DNA from 2 places in the Vagococcus luciliae genome. Region 1 is predicted to be linked to the other one. Evidence: predicted binding sites of a transcription regulator. Region 1 holds the regulator's gene; the other holds the start of a gene.
What was found. The regulator CtsR, encoded in region 1, represses protease genes until heat stress. The targets are predictions, from matches to a motif close to TTGGTCAAAAAAGGTCAAANA.

Region 1 (6,800 bases):
AGTTTCGATGGAGGCGCTGGTGGGATACTACCCTTGTGTTATGACCATTCTAACCCGCACCACTTATCGTGGTGGGAGACAGTGTCAGATGGACAGTTTGACTGGGGCGGTCGCCTCCCAAAAGGTAACGGAGGCGCCCAAAGGTTCCCTCAGAATGGTTGGAAATCATTCGTAGAGTGCAAAGGCAGAAGGGAGCTTGACTGCGAGAGTTACAACTCGAGCAGGGACGAAAGTCGGGCTTAGTGATCCGGTGGTTCCGCATGGAAGGGCCATCGCTCAACGGATAAAAGCTACCCTGGGGATAACAGGCTTATCTCCCCCAAGAGTTCACATCGACGGGGAGGTTTGGCACCTCGATGTCGGCTCGTCGCATCCTGGGGCTGTAGTCGGTCCCAAGGGTTGGGCTGTTCGCCCATTAAAGCGGCACGCGAGCTGGGTTCAGAACGTCGTGAGACAGTTCGGTCCCTATCCGTCGCGGGCGTTGGAAATTTGAGAGGAGCTGTCCTTAGTACGAGAGGACCGGGATGGACATACCTCTGGTGTACCAGTTGTTCTGCCAAGGGCATTGCTGGGTAGCTATGTATGGACGGGATAAACGCTGAAAGCATCTAAGCGTGAAGCCCCCCTCAAGATGAGATTTCCCATTCCTTTAAGGAAGTAAGACCCCTGAAAGATGATCAGGTAGATAGGCTAGAAGTGGAAGTACAGTGATGTATGGAGCGGACTAGTACTAATCGGTCGAGGACTTAACCAAGATAGCGGTGGACAATTATATTGATACTAACTTAACATCCAGTTTTGAGTGAATCATCACTCAATAAAAAACAGATAAGTGCGGTGACGATGGCAAGAAGGATACACCTGTAACCATGCCGAACACAGAAGTTAAGCTTCTTAGCGCCGAGGGTAGTGAAGGGTTTCCCTTTGTGAGAGTAGGACGTTGCCGTGCTTATATCATTATCCGGCATAGCTCAGTTGGTAGTAGCGCATGACTGTTAATCATGATGTCGTAGGTTCGAGTCCTACTGCCGGAGTTCTTTTAATTAAGGTAAAACTCTGGAGAGTTGTCCGAGTTGGCCGAAGGAGCATGATTGGAAATCATGTAGGCGGTAATAACTGTCTCAAGGGTTCGAATCCCTTACTCTCCGTATACTAAAAGAAATTATTATACTGGCCCGTTGGTCAAGCGGTTAAGACACCGCCCTTTCACGGCGGTAACACGGGTTCGATTCCCGTACGGGTCATAAAATATAATACAAACCATAATCAGGTTCCGTGGTGTAGGGGTTAACATGCCTGCCTGTCACGCAGGAGATCGCGGGTTCGATTCCCGTCGGAACCGTTATTGGCGCAGTAGCTCAGTTGGTAGAGCAACGGATTGAAGCTCCGTGTGTCGGCAGTTCGATTCTGTCTTGCGCCATTTGGAGGGGTAGCGAAGTGGCTAAACGCGGCGGACTGTAAATCCGCTCCTTCGGGTTCGGCAGTTCGAATCTGCCCCCCTCCATATTTAAAGGGGTATAGTTTAGCGGTAGAACTACGGTCTCCAAAACCGTCAGCGTGGGTTCGATTCCTACTACCCCTGTTAATAATATGGCGACTGTGGCGAAGTGGTTAACGCACCGGATTGTGGCTCCGGCATTCGTGGGTTCGATTCCCATCAGTCGCCTTTTTATTATTGGGCTATAGCCAAGCGGTAAGGCAACGGACTTTGACTCCGTCATTCGTTGGTTCGAATCCAGCTAGCCCAGTTTATTAAAGGCGGTATAGCCAAGTGGTAAGGCAGAGGTCTGCAAAACCTTTATCATCGGTTCAAATCCGGTTACCGCCTCTTGTTTTGCCGGCGTGGCGGAATTGGCAGACGCGCTGGACTCAAAATCCAGTGCCCATTGAGGGCGTGCCGGTTCGACCCCGGCCGCCGGTATAATCTAGTAAAAAGAGCTTTGAATGATTTCATTCAAAGCTCTTTTAGTATATTCAAATCAAATTAGTATAACTATTGAATTATATTATGTATAATGTAGGTCAATATAAGTCAATAGTTTTACGTTATTTTTGAAGGGTGAGATTTTTATGGAAAATAAAAATATGTCTGATATTATTGAAGACTATCTAAAAGAACTACTACAAAATGAAGATATTATTGAAATAAAACGCGCTGAAATTGCCAATCAATTTAATTGTGTCCCATCACAAATTAATTATGTTATTAACACAAGGTTTACTGTTCCAAAAGGTTATCGGGTAGAAAGTAAGCGTGGTGGTGGTGGGTATATTCGTATTGTAAAAGTTAAATTGATAAAATATAAAACCAGAATATGTGAAGAAATCCCAGATATGATAAGTAATGGTTTGACAGATAGTGATGCATTTGCTATTTTAAATGAATTGCAAGATAATGATATAATAACTGTACGTGAAAAGTATTTACTTAATTCAGCATTTAAATTAACAGGTATTAGCCGCTCGGAAGAAGAAAAATTATTGAGGGCGAACATGATGATTGATGTATTAGAACGACTAACTTATGAAGAACAGGAGTGATAGATATGGGTGAATTATTTACTAAAAGGGCTAATGAAGTTCTGAATCTTGCACAAGAAAGTGCTAAATATTTTAGACATGATGCAGTTGGAACAGAGGATTTATTACTTGCTTTAGCGAAGGAACCAAGAGGTATTGGTGGAAAAGCAATGAGATATTTTGATATTGATGATACTTATCTGTTTGATGAAGTTGAACAGATTGTCCAATATGGACGTTATAAATCTAAAGAAAACGAATTACTTCCTTATTCTCCGCGAGCTAAGGATGTATTAGCTTTCGCAGGTGAAGAGGCTAAACGGCTAGGTGCGCCAAGTATTGGAACAGAACACATCTTACTTGCTTTGGTCAGAGAAGATACATTATTATCTGCTAGGATTTTAAAAAACTTAGGAGTGGAACTTCCCAGGTTACGTAAAGATATAATGAGAAGAATTGGTATTACAGAAAATAATAAAAATGGTAAAAATAGAAAAGCGACTAAGAATTCGGTGGGTGAAGGAACTCCTACACTAGATTCTTTGGCACGAGATTTGACACAGAGTGCTAGAGAAAAACGATTAGATCCTTTAGTTGGTCGCGAGACAGAAGTTGAACGATTGATACAAATTTTAAGTCGTCGGACTAAAAATAATCCGGTACTTGTTGGAGAACCTGGTGTTGGAAAAACAGCTATTGCCGAAGGTTTAGCGCAACGGATTATCGAAGCTAATGTACCCAAAGATATGCGAAATAAACGTGTGATGATGCTTGATATGGGAGCAGTAGTTGCTGGGACTAAGTATCGTGGTGAATTTGAAGATCGAATGAAGAAGTTAGTTGATGAAATTTATCATGATGGACAGGTTATATTATTTATTGACGAGTTGCATACTCTGATTGGTGCTGGTGGTGCTGAAGGTGCTATAGATGCATCTAATATACTAAAACCAGCATTAGCTCGTGGAGAATTGCAAACAATAGGGGCAACAACGTTAGATGAATATCAAAAATATATTGAGAAAGATTCTGCGTTAGAACGTCGATTTGCTAAAATTATGGTTGATGAACCTACTGAAGAAGAAACGATTAATATTTTGACAGGATTAAAATCTCAATATGAAGAACATCATCAAGTGGCAATTACTCAAGAAGCTGTTGATGCAGCTGTGAAATTGTCTATTCGCTATATTAATGATAGACAATTGCCAGATAAAGCTATTGATTTGATAGATGAAGCTGCAGCAAAAGTACGATTAAATCAAGCTGAAAAACCATCACCTATTGTAAAACAACAAAAGGTATTAGCTAATATTTACCAAGAAAAAGAAGAAGCTATTATTAAGCAACATTTTTCTGAAGTAGTAGAGATTAGAGAAAAAGAAAAGAAAGCTTTAAAAAAATTAGCTAAACTTGTTGAACAACAAGAAAAAGTAGAAAATGGCTATACACAAAAAGTGACGGAGTATGATATTGAATCAATTATTTCACAATGGACGGGCATTCCATTGACTCAACTGGAGAAAAAAGAGAGTGAACGATTACTTGATTTGGAAAAAGTACTGCATAAACGTGTTGTTGGTCAAGAAGAAGCAGTTGATTCCGTATCCCGTGCGATTAGACGTGCAAGAAGTGGATTAAAGAGTCCAAATCGTCCAATAGGATCATTCATGTTTTTAGGACCAACCGGTGTTGGAAAAACAGAATTAGCCAAAACGATTGCAGAAGTGATGTTTGGTTCTGAAGAAGCCTTGATTCGAGTTGATATGTCTGAATTTATGGAAAAACATAGTACGAGTCGTTTAGTTGGATCACCTCCTGGATATGTTGGATATGATGAAGGAGGGCAATTGACTGAACGGATTCGTCAAAAACCTTATTCTGTGGTGTTACTTGATGAAGTGGAAAAAGCTCATCCAGATGTATTTAATGTTTTATTACAAGTGTTGGATGATGGGCATTTGACAGACGCTAAAGGTCGTAAAGTCGATTTTAAAAACACGATTATTATCATGACATCCAATATTGGAGCAACAGCTTTACGAGATGAAAAAACAGTCGGATTTAGTGTGGTAGATGAGACAAAAGATTATAAAGCGATGAAATCTCGTATCTTAGAAGAATTGAAAAAATCATTTAGACCTGAGTTCTTAAATCGTGTAGATGAGGTGGTTGTGTTCCATTCACTAAATAAAGAACAACTACATGATATCGTGAAGATCATGTCTAAAGATGTTGTTGAGAGATTAAAAGAACAAGATATTATATTAAAACTCACTCCTGCTGCAATTGATGTTATTAGCAGTGAAGGATTTGATCCGGAATATGGTGCTCGTCCAATTCGTCGTGCTTTGCAAAAAGAAGTCGAAGATAGACTGAGTGAGTTGCTCTTGTCTGGTGAACTTCAAACAGGTGATACAATTACTTTAGGAGCATCTAAGGGTAAAATTAATACACGAATTAAACAAGTGCAACAAGTGTAGTTAAAAGCGTTAGTTATTTACATAACTAGCGCTTTTAACTTGTGAAAGAATTGCGATAAGTTTAGTCTATATGGTAGGATAAGAGTGTTTATAATGAATAGGAGTGTCTTATATGATAGAAATGAGTGTAACGGTTGATTCATTCGATCAAGCACGTCAATTAGTTGAATTAGATATCGACGTTTTGTGTTTTGGAGAAGAAGAATTTGGCTTAAGATTACCACATTATTTCACAAGAAAAGAAATGTCTGAGTTGGTTGAATTGGCTCATAAACATGGGAAAAAAGCTCGTGTTGCAGTGAGCGCGATTATGCATCCAGATAAAATGGAAAAAATACCAGAATATTTACAGTTTTTAGAATCAATTGGAGTAGATGATATTATTGTAGGCGATCCTGGTGTGATTTATGTATTACAACGTGACGGGTATCAGTTGCCATATGTTTATAATGCGGAAACCATGGTTACAAGCTCGAGACAGGTTAATTTCTGGGCAAAACGTGGAGCAAAAGGTGCTATCTTGGCAAGAGAAATTCCATTTGAAGAATTGCAACATATTGGAAAAGAAGCGGATGTGTTTACGGAAGTACTCGTGTACGGGGCAACCTGCATTCACCATTCTAAACGGCCATTGATTACAAATTATTTTAATTTTACTCAACAACAAGACAATGTATCGAAAGAGGATGGGTTATTTATATCTGAGCCTAAAGATAAAGAAACGCATTATTCTATTTTTGAAGACAAACACGGCACACACATTTATGCAACGAATGATGTAGACTTAATGTTTGAATTAAATGAATTATACGAAGCAGGTTTAAACCATTGGAAATTAGATGGGATGTATACCCCTGGAGAAGCATTTGTGACGATTGTATCGTGCTTTATTGAAGCTAAGAAAGCGTTGATTGCTGGAATTTGGACAGAGCAATTGGCAAAAAATTTACAAACCATTGTGATGGAAAATCATCCAATTGGGAGAAGTTTAGATACTGGTTTTTATTATTTAGATCCTGAAGAAATAAAATAGGAGAGAGTAAAGATGACAAATACATTGAAACGACCAGAAGTATTAGCACCAGCTGGAACTCTTGAAAAATTAAAAGTCGCCATTCATTATGGGGCTGATGCGGTCTATATTGGTGGAAATGCTTATGGATTAAGAAGTCGTGCTGGAAACTTTTCTTATGAAGAAATGGAAGAAGGCGTGGCATTTGCTAAAGAACGTGGTGCAAAAGTTTATGTTGCGGCTAACATGGTAACTCATGAGGGAGATGCGAAAGGTTCGGGTGAATTTTTTAGAACGTTACGAGATATTGGAATTAGTGCGGTTATTGTATCTGACCCTGCATTAATAGAAATCTGTATTACAGAAGCACCAGGACTACCTGTCCATTTATCAACACAATCTTCAGCAACGAATTTTGAAACTCTTGAATTTTGGAAAAATGAAGGATTGGAACGCGTCGTGCTAGGACGTGAGGTTTCAATGGATGAAGTAGCAAAAATCCGTCAAAATACAGATATCGAGATAGAGGCATTTATTCACGGGGCGATGTGTATTTCTTATTCTGGTCGTTGTACGTTATCAAATCATATGAGTCACAGAGATGCTAATCGTGGTGGCTGTTCCCAATCTTGTCGTTGGAAATATGATTTATTTGATATGCCTTTTGGCGAAGAGAGACGTTCATTGACAGACACAGGAGAAGTGAGTGAGCCGTTTTCTATGAGTGCGGTGGATATGTCGATGATTGAACATATTCCTGATTTGGTAAAAAATGGTGTCGATAG
Region 2 (6,800 bases), 970 kb from region 1:
TATTTTAAAGAGTTTCCTCTTTTAAAATCTGTTTTGCAGCTCCCTCATCTGTGAGTAACCACGTCTGCTTAGGAGCATTTTTGATGTATGCCTCTATTGCCCTAGCTTTTGTTTTACCACCTGCTACAGCAATAACATACGGTATTTTTTGAAGATCTTTCATTTGAAGACCGATTCGAGGTATTTTATAGACGACCTCTCCGTCTTTATCAAAGAAATAACCGAATGACTCAGCAACAGCTCCATTATTAGAAAGCATTGCTAAATCACTTGCACTCATATTACGACGTTTTGCCATATGCAGTGCTCGTCCAATACTGTGAATCACAACATTTGATTTGGATATCAACTCTAATACTCGTTGGACAGTTGGCTCGTGAAGTAATAACTCATATGTTTCCGAACTGACTTGTTCTGGAACATACAATACTTTAAACTCGCCACCAGTCTGTTCTGCCATTGTGGCACTTATTGAATTAGCTTGAGTTTGAATGGTTTCACCAATTCCTCCTCTTGCTGGAACAAAAATATTATGTCTTTCTGGTGTCTCTAATTTGTACATGCATCGACTAACTGTTGCCATTGTCGTCCCACCCATAACGGCAATAATGTTTTCACCATCAGGTAAACGTGTTGAAAGAATATCAGAGATAATCTCGCCAAACTTTTCTAACACTTTGCTTTCAGTATCGCTATCTCCAGGCGTAATCAAACACCTTTCAATACCAAGCTTACTTGCTAATTTTTTTTCCAGGACACGATTGCCCGTTTGCTCTGCCATGACTATTTCTAAATCACTATAAAGACTTAATCCTTTTTCACTAAGCGACATTCCAATTTTAGACACATCAATCAAATTCAATTGTTTTAATACTTCTGTTTCACTTCGAAGTATTCGTTCAGTTAAATTTACCTTTTCAGATAATTTTCTACGTCCAACTGGTTGATTCCAATAAATGTTTCGCATAATACGAAATCGTTGTTCAATCACTTGAATCATGTCAGGAGCAATCTGTTCAATAATATCAAAATCATTGCTCATAGATAATACTCCTCAACTCAAGGGACAATTTCAGTCCAACATAGACTTTTTTTGACCCACGTATTGTATTTTGATAGGGCTGAGTCAAAATAACTTTTATTTTGTCCAACCCTTACACGCATATAATAACAAGTCTTGATGAATAATACAAGTCTGATACTCAAACTTTCTCTTAATTATCAAATCTTTTTCTCATAGAAGATGACTGAATTCCTAATTCCTCACGGTATTTAGCGACTGTTCTTCGAGAAATTTGAATATTTTTTTCTTTTAATAAATCGACAATTTTTTGATCAGATAGTGGTTTGGTCTTGTTTTCTTCTCTGATAATTGTTTCAATCAATTGTTTAACATCATTTACTCCAATCACTTCGTTTGAATTTTTTTGTTCCAATCCTGTTGAAAAGAAACTTCTTAGCTCAAATACACCAAAATCTGTTGTTAAATATTTTCCATTAACAGCTCGACTAATAGTTGATTCATGAAGTGATAGTTCTTCTGCCACACTTTTCAACTTCATGGGAGTAAGTGGGTGATTGGATTCTATAAAGAACGCTGATTGTTTTTTAACAATTTCTTCTCCTACTCGTAAAATCGTATTTCCTCGCTGCTCTAAGGTTTTTTTAAGCCATTCAAATTCACTTTTTTTATCATTTAAATATCTTTTGACTTCTTCTCCACCTTGATGAGACATTTTTTCAAAATACGTTGTTTGAAAGCTAATTACCGGCTTTCCTACTTTAGTAGATACAATAGAAATTGAATTATCTGTTCTATCTACTTTGACTTCTAAATCTGGGTAAATGATACTATCTTCGTCCGAATAAAACAGTGATCCTGGATTTGGGTGTAATTTTTGAATATAGTCAAAAATTTCTTGAATCTCCACTAATAAAATCCCTAACTTTTTTTCAATCTTTTGCCATTTTCTATTGGCCAATTCGTCAAAATATTCTTCCAATACTAAGTAAGCTTGGTTAGGAGCGTTATCATCTCTTTCTATTTGTAACATAAGACACTCTTGTAGATTTCTAGCACCAACACCAGCAGGTTCAAGCATCTGAATAAGTGTTAATGCATCTAGCACTTCTATATAAGTCGCTTGCTTTAATTTCATCGCTTCTTCTATTGAAATTGTTAAGTACCCATTTGTATCAATAAACTCAACAAGAAATAAACTAAGACTTCTCAACGCTGTATCCCGATAATTCAAATGGATTTGTTCAATCAAATAATGAAACAATGATTGAGTCGTTTCTGGAATCTGATTTATCCAATCCGTTTTTCCATCACTTTTTGACGCATCATAATTTTTAGGTTCTAAGTATTGAGTATCCATATCGGAAACGGATACATCAATCAACGGATTTTCTAACATTTTATCATTTAAAAAAGAAAGTAAGTCTTCTGTACCATACTGTAGTATCTTAATGGATTGTTGTAATTGTTGGGTCATGGCTAATTTTTGAGTCTGAACTTGGCTTTGACCCTGTCTAAAATTTTGCGACATTTTCATCAGCTTTTCCTCCTTTTCATCTTGCTATTTATGTTTTTTTTGGTAAACTAGTAAAAGTAGATGCGCCCTTAGTGTAGTGGATATCACGCAAGATTCCGGTTCTTGAGACGGGGGTTCGATTCCCTTAGGGCGTGTTACTTTCTTTTTAAAAGAAGTATATCATATTTTATCATAATATTTTTAAGGACGTAGGTCCTTTTTGTTTACTTTTTATTATTTTGACCTTTTTTGACTAAGATGACGCTAAATTCTAGGTAGAATAAAAAGAGTATGTTAAAATGTGGCTAGTAGCGTTACTATTAGGAGGAATTTATATGAATTTAATACCAACAGTTATCGAACAATCTGCTAGAGGTGAACGTGCCTATGATATTTATTCACGTTTACTTAAAGATCGCATCATTATGTTAAGTGGCCCTATTGACGATAACGTTGCAAATAGTGTCATTGCACAATTATTATTTTTAGATGCCCAGGATCCTGAAAAAGATATTTATCTTTACATTAACTCACCAGGAGGAAGTGTTTCAGCAGGTCTTGCCATTTATGACACAATGAATTTCGTTAAATCTGATATTCAGACTATCGTATTAGGTATGGCTGCATCAATGGGTAGTTTCTTATTATCATCTGGAACTAAAGGAAAACGATTTGCTTTACCAAATGCTGAAATTATGATTCATCAACCGCTTGGAGGAGCCCAAGGTCAAGCAACAGAAATCGAAATTGCAGCGCGCCATATTCTGAATACAAGAGAAAGACTAAATAAAATTTTAGCTGAAAATACTGGTCAGCCAATTGAAATTATCGAACAAGATACTGATCGAGATAATTTCATGTCAGCTGAAGATGCTAAAAAATATGGCCTCATTGATGAAGTAATGGTAAACAGTGCCGCTTTAAAATAAGGAGATGAGTCATGCCTATGACACAAATTGACACATCAAAAGTCAATACTACAAACGGAATAAAGATTGGGCAAAAGGAAGCACCAAATACATTAATTGAATTTGTTAATCTTCGATGTCCATACTGCCGCCAATGGTGGAATGAAAAGTTAGACTTAATAACAGATGAAGTATCTAAAAATAATCTTCATTATGTCATCAAACTTTTTAATAAAACATCACCTAGTCTAATACTTGGTAACGTTATGCATCAATATGTTCCAATGGATGAACGAGCTCTTGAGATTATTACAAAGATATATGACACTCAAAATGAGTGGGGTGGGTTATCTTCTTCTGAAGAGGTAACTCGTTTTGCTGAAGAAACATTAGGACTTGTAAAGCAATCAAATGATGTAGCGCTAGATAGTATTGTAAAAGAAGCAGAACAAGCCTCTATCCGTTTTGTTCCTACTTTAATTGTGGGCGATATTAATTTTGACCAAAAGATTTCAAATAATGATTTTTTAGCTTTATTTAATTAAAAAAACGTATCAAGTATGAGTCACCTCACTCTACGCTTGATACGTTTTTTCTATTCTATTATATTTTTTGAGTCAATTAATTAGTCGTTTTTTCTGTCACATAAGGAATAGATAAATAAAAGGCTGTTCCTAAATCTACATGACTTTTTACATTTATCGTGCCATGATAATTTTCGATTAATTGTTGTGCAATAGACAGCCCTAATCCATTACCACCAGTATGACGAGCTCTTGCTTTATCTACCCGGTAAAATCGATTAAATACTTTTTCAATCTCCTCTTCTGAAATGCCTTCACCAAAGTCCTGAATCATCACATCAACAGATTGATAAGACTTCGATGCTGAAATAATCACTTCTTTTCTATCTCTAGAATACTTTACGGCATTGTCCATTAAAATAATTAAAATCTGTTCAAAATGATTACGATACATTTTGATTTGAACCGAATGATCTAAATCATCATCGTCTAAATTAAACACAAAATCTGGATACAACATTTGAAAATTACTAACCGTTGTTTGAATCGTTTCTTTTGCCAAACATGTTTCATTTTTATAATGAAAGTCCGATTGTTCTGCACGAGATAAATCAAGCATCTCTTGAACCAAGCTTTTCATACGTGTGATTTCTTGTAATGAGGCACTTAAAGATTCTTCCAACACTTCTGGATCGTCTTTTCCCCAACGATTCAATAAATTCATATGCCCTTCAATGACCGCAACAGGCGTTCTAAGCTCATGTGACACATCCTCAACAAACTGTTGCTGTTGGGTAATAAAACGCTCCATACGCTCAATCATGTCGTTAAACGCCATAGCTAGATCATAAATCTCATCATTTGATTTAGGAATAGGCATTCTAAGACCTGTTTTATGAGCTGTTTCAATATTATTTAATGTTTTCACCATTTTTCTTAGCGGACTTGTAAAGTAAGTTGATAAGAGGAAACTCACAATGACACTAACAAGTAATCCGCATATACCTATCATAATTAAATTCTGTAATAGTTCTTTTCTAAACTTATAATAAAATCCTAAGTCATAAAAACCTTGTGCATAGCCAATCAACTTACCAGTTTGATCAGAATAAACTGGTTTTAATAGAACTAATCCAGTAACGTACTCATACGTTTTTATGCTTGTTTCTGATTGTTCTTCTTTATTGAATGGTACAAAACGATTTTTCGTTTCAAATACCAAATCACCATCAACATTATATACTTTTAAATCCATTTCAGGTCGTGACAATTCAGAGATAAAGCTATTCAAATTCATCATACTGGATTCTAATGTGTTCGCACCATAGTAACTATCGCCTACATACTCGCCTGTTGATTCTTTTAAATAGAAAACAGAGCTATTAAAACTTAGCGATTCGGTTCCTCTTGATAAACGAGTGGTAACTTCAGATAACGTTCGATTAAATGTCATTTCTTCTTGTTCGACCATTAGTCTTGTACTAATTTGATAAGATATAATGGCAAAAAGCGTAAACAAAATAGAGATGACTAATGATGTTAGTATCGTCCATTTTAATGTGATAGATCTCCAAGAAAATTTTTGAGGCCAATTCATCTTACTTTTAAATTGATTCATCACGATCTCATAACATACCCAGTACCACGAACAGTTTGAATATAACTATCTTCTCCTGGCACATCAATTTTATTACGTAAATAACGAATATACACATCAACAACATTTGTTTCAACTTCTATTTCATAGCCCCAAACCTTATTTAGTAACACATCTCTTGATAGCACGACATTAACATTTTCCATCAAAATAAGTAATAACTCATATTCACGTTTAGTTAACTCAATAATTTCATCACCACGGCGAACTACGCGATTTTCCTTTTCAATGGTTAAATTACGATAAGATAAAGTCGTTTGTTTCGCGACATTTTTATCTCCCTCAATATCAATTCGGCGGAGTAATGCACGTAATCGTGCTAATAATTCTTCAATCGCAAATGGTTTAACAATATAGTCATCTGCTCCATGGTCTAATCCTGATACGCGATCAATCACTGAATCTCTTGCTGTCATCATAATAATAGGCGTATTTTTTACTTGACGAATACGACGACACACCTCTAAACCATTTAATTCAGGTAACATTAAATCAAGTAGAATCGCGTCCCATTCTTGCGATAACGCTGCCTCTAAACCAGTACGTCCATTATAGTGAACCTCTGTCTCATATTTTTCATGCTTTAACTCTAACTCTACAAAACGAGCCAAGTTTTTTTCATCTTCAATAATTAATATTTTATTTGACATAAATACACATGCCTTTCTCATTAAACTAATAGATTTCTTCACAGTCTTACTTATTATAACGATATTTTAATTAAAAATCTATTATAATTATTTTAAAAATTTACTTAAAGTCTTATCTTTATAGGATAGACGGGTCTTATTATAATTTAATTTAATAAAATTACTCTGTTATTTGAACTGGAAATCAAATAAAAAAGAGGATTGTCATAGACAACCTCTTTGTTTTTCACTCGAAAACAAATTGATTTTGGTATAGTTCTGCATAAAATCCTTTTTGAGCTATTAAAGAATCATGTGTACCCGATTCAATGATTTCTCCTTGATTTAACACCACAATAAAATCTGCATCAAGGATTGTCTTCAATCGATGGGCAATGACAAAACTTGTTCTACCACTAATAATTGTTTCCATTGCTTGTTGAATACGACTTTCTGTCACAGTATCAACATTACTTGTTGCCTCATCTAATATTAATAAATCGGGATTGGTAATAATTGTTCTAGCAATACTGATTAATTGCTTC

Region 2: a site for CtsR is predicted at 2,774-2,794, ahead of clpP (ATP-dependent Clp endopeptidase proteolytic subunit ClpP). Genes of this name have one in related genera too.

The regions. Positions count from the first base shown of each region.
Region 1 is NZ_CP102451.1:362,788-369,587, reverse strand. It holds rRNA gene G314FT_RS01960 (23S ribosomal RNA) at 1-754, shown strand, start outside; rRNA gene rrf (5S ribosomal RNA) at 834-949, shown strand; tRNA gene G314FT_RS01950 (tRNA-Asn) at 961-1,034, shown strand; tRNA gene G314FT_RS01945 (tRNA-Ser) at 1,059-1,148, shown strand; tRNA gene G314FT_RS01940 (tRNA-Glu) at 1,173-1,244, shown strand; tRNA gene G314FT_RS01935 (tRNA-Asp) at 1,270-1,342, shown strand; tRNA gene G314FT_RS01930 (tRNA-Phe) at 1,348-1,420, shown strand; tRNA gene G314FT_RS01925 (tRNA-Tyr) at 1,424-1,504, shown strand; tRNA gene G314FT_RS01920 (tRNA-Trp) at 1,512-1,582, shown strand; tRNA gene G314FT_RS01915 (tRNA-His) at 1,594-1,666, shown strand; tRNA gene G314FT_RS01910 (tRNA-Gln) at 1,677-1,748, shown strand; tRNA gene G314FT_RS01905 (tRNA-Cys) at 1,758-1,828, shown strand; tRNA gene G314FT_RS01900 (tRNA-Leu) at 1,837-1,921, shown strand; gene G314FT_RS01895 (CtsR family transcriptional regulator) at 2,071-2,541, shown strand; gene G314FT_RS01890 (ATP-dependent Clp protease ATP-binding subunit) at 2,547-5,003, shown strand; gene G314FT_RS01885 (peptidase U32 family protein) at 5,116-6,036, shown strand; gene G314FT_RS01880 (peptidase U32 family protein) at 6,049-6,800, shown strand, end outside.
Region 2 is NZ_CP102451.1:1,329,828-1,336,627, reverse strand. It holds gene G314FT_RS06520 (sugar-binding transcriptional regulator) at 5-1,042, opposite strand; gene rpoN (RNA polymerase factor sigma-54) at 1,215-2,558, opposite strand; tRNA gene G314FT_RS06510 (tRNA-Arg) at 2,621-2,692, shown strand; gene clpP (ATP-dependent Clp endopeptidase proteolytic subunit ClpP) at 2,873-3,466, shown strand; gene G314FT_RS06500 (DsbA family protein) at 3,478-3,990, shown strand; gene G314FT_RS06495 (HAMP domain-containing sensor histidine kinase) at 4,067-5,587, opposite strand; gene G314FT_RS06490 (response regulator transcription factor) at 5,587-6,276, opposite strand; gene G314FT_RS06485 (ABC transporter ATP-binding protein) at 6,503-6,800, opposite strand, start outside.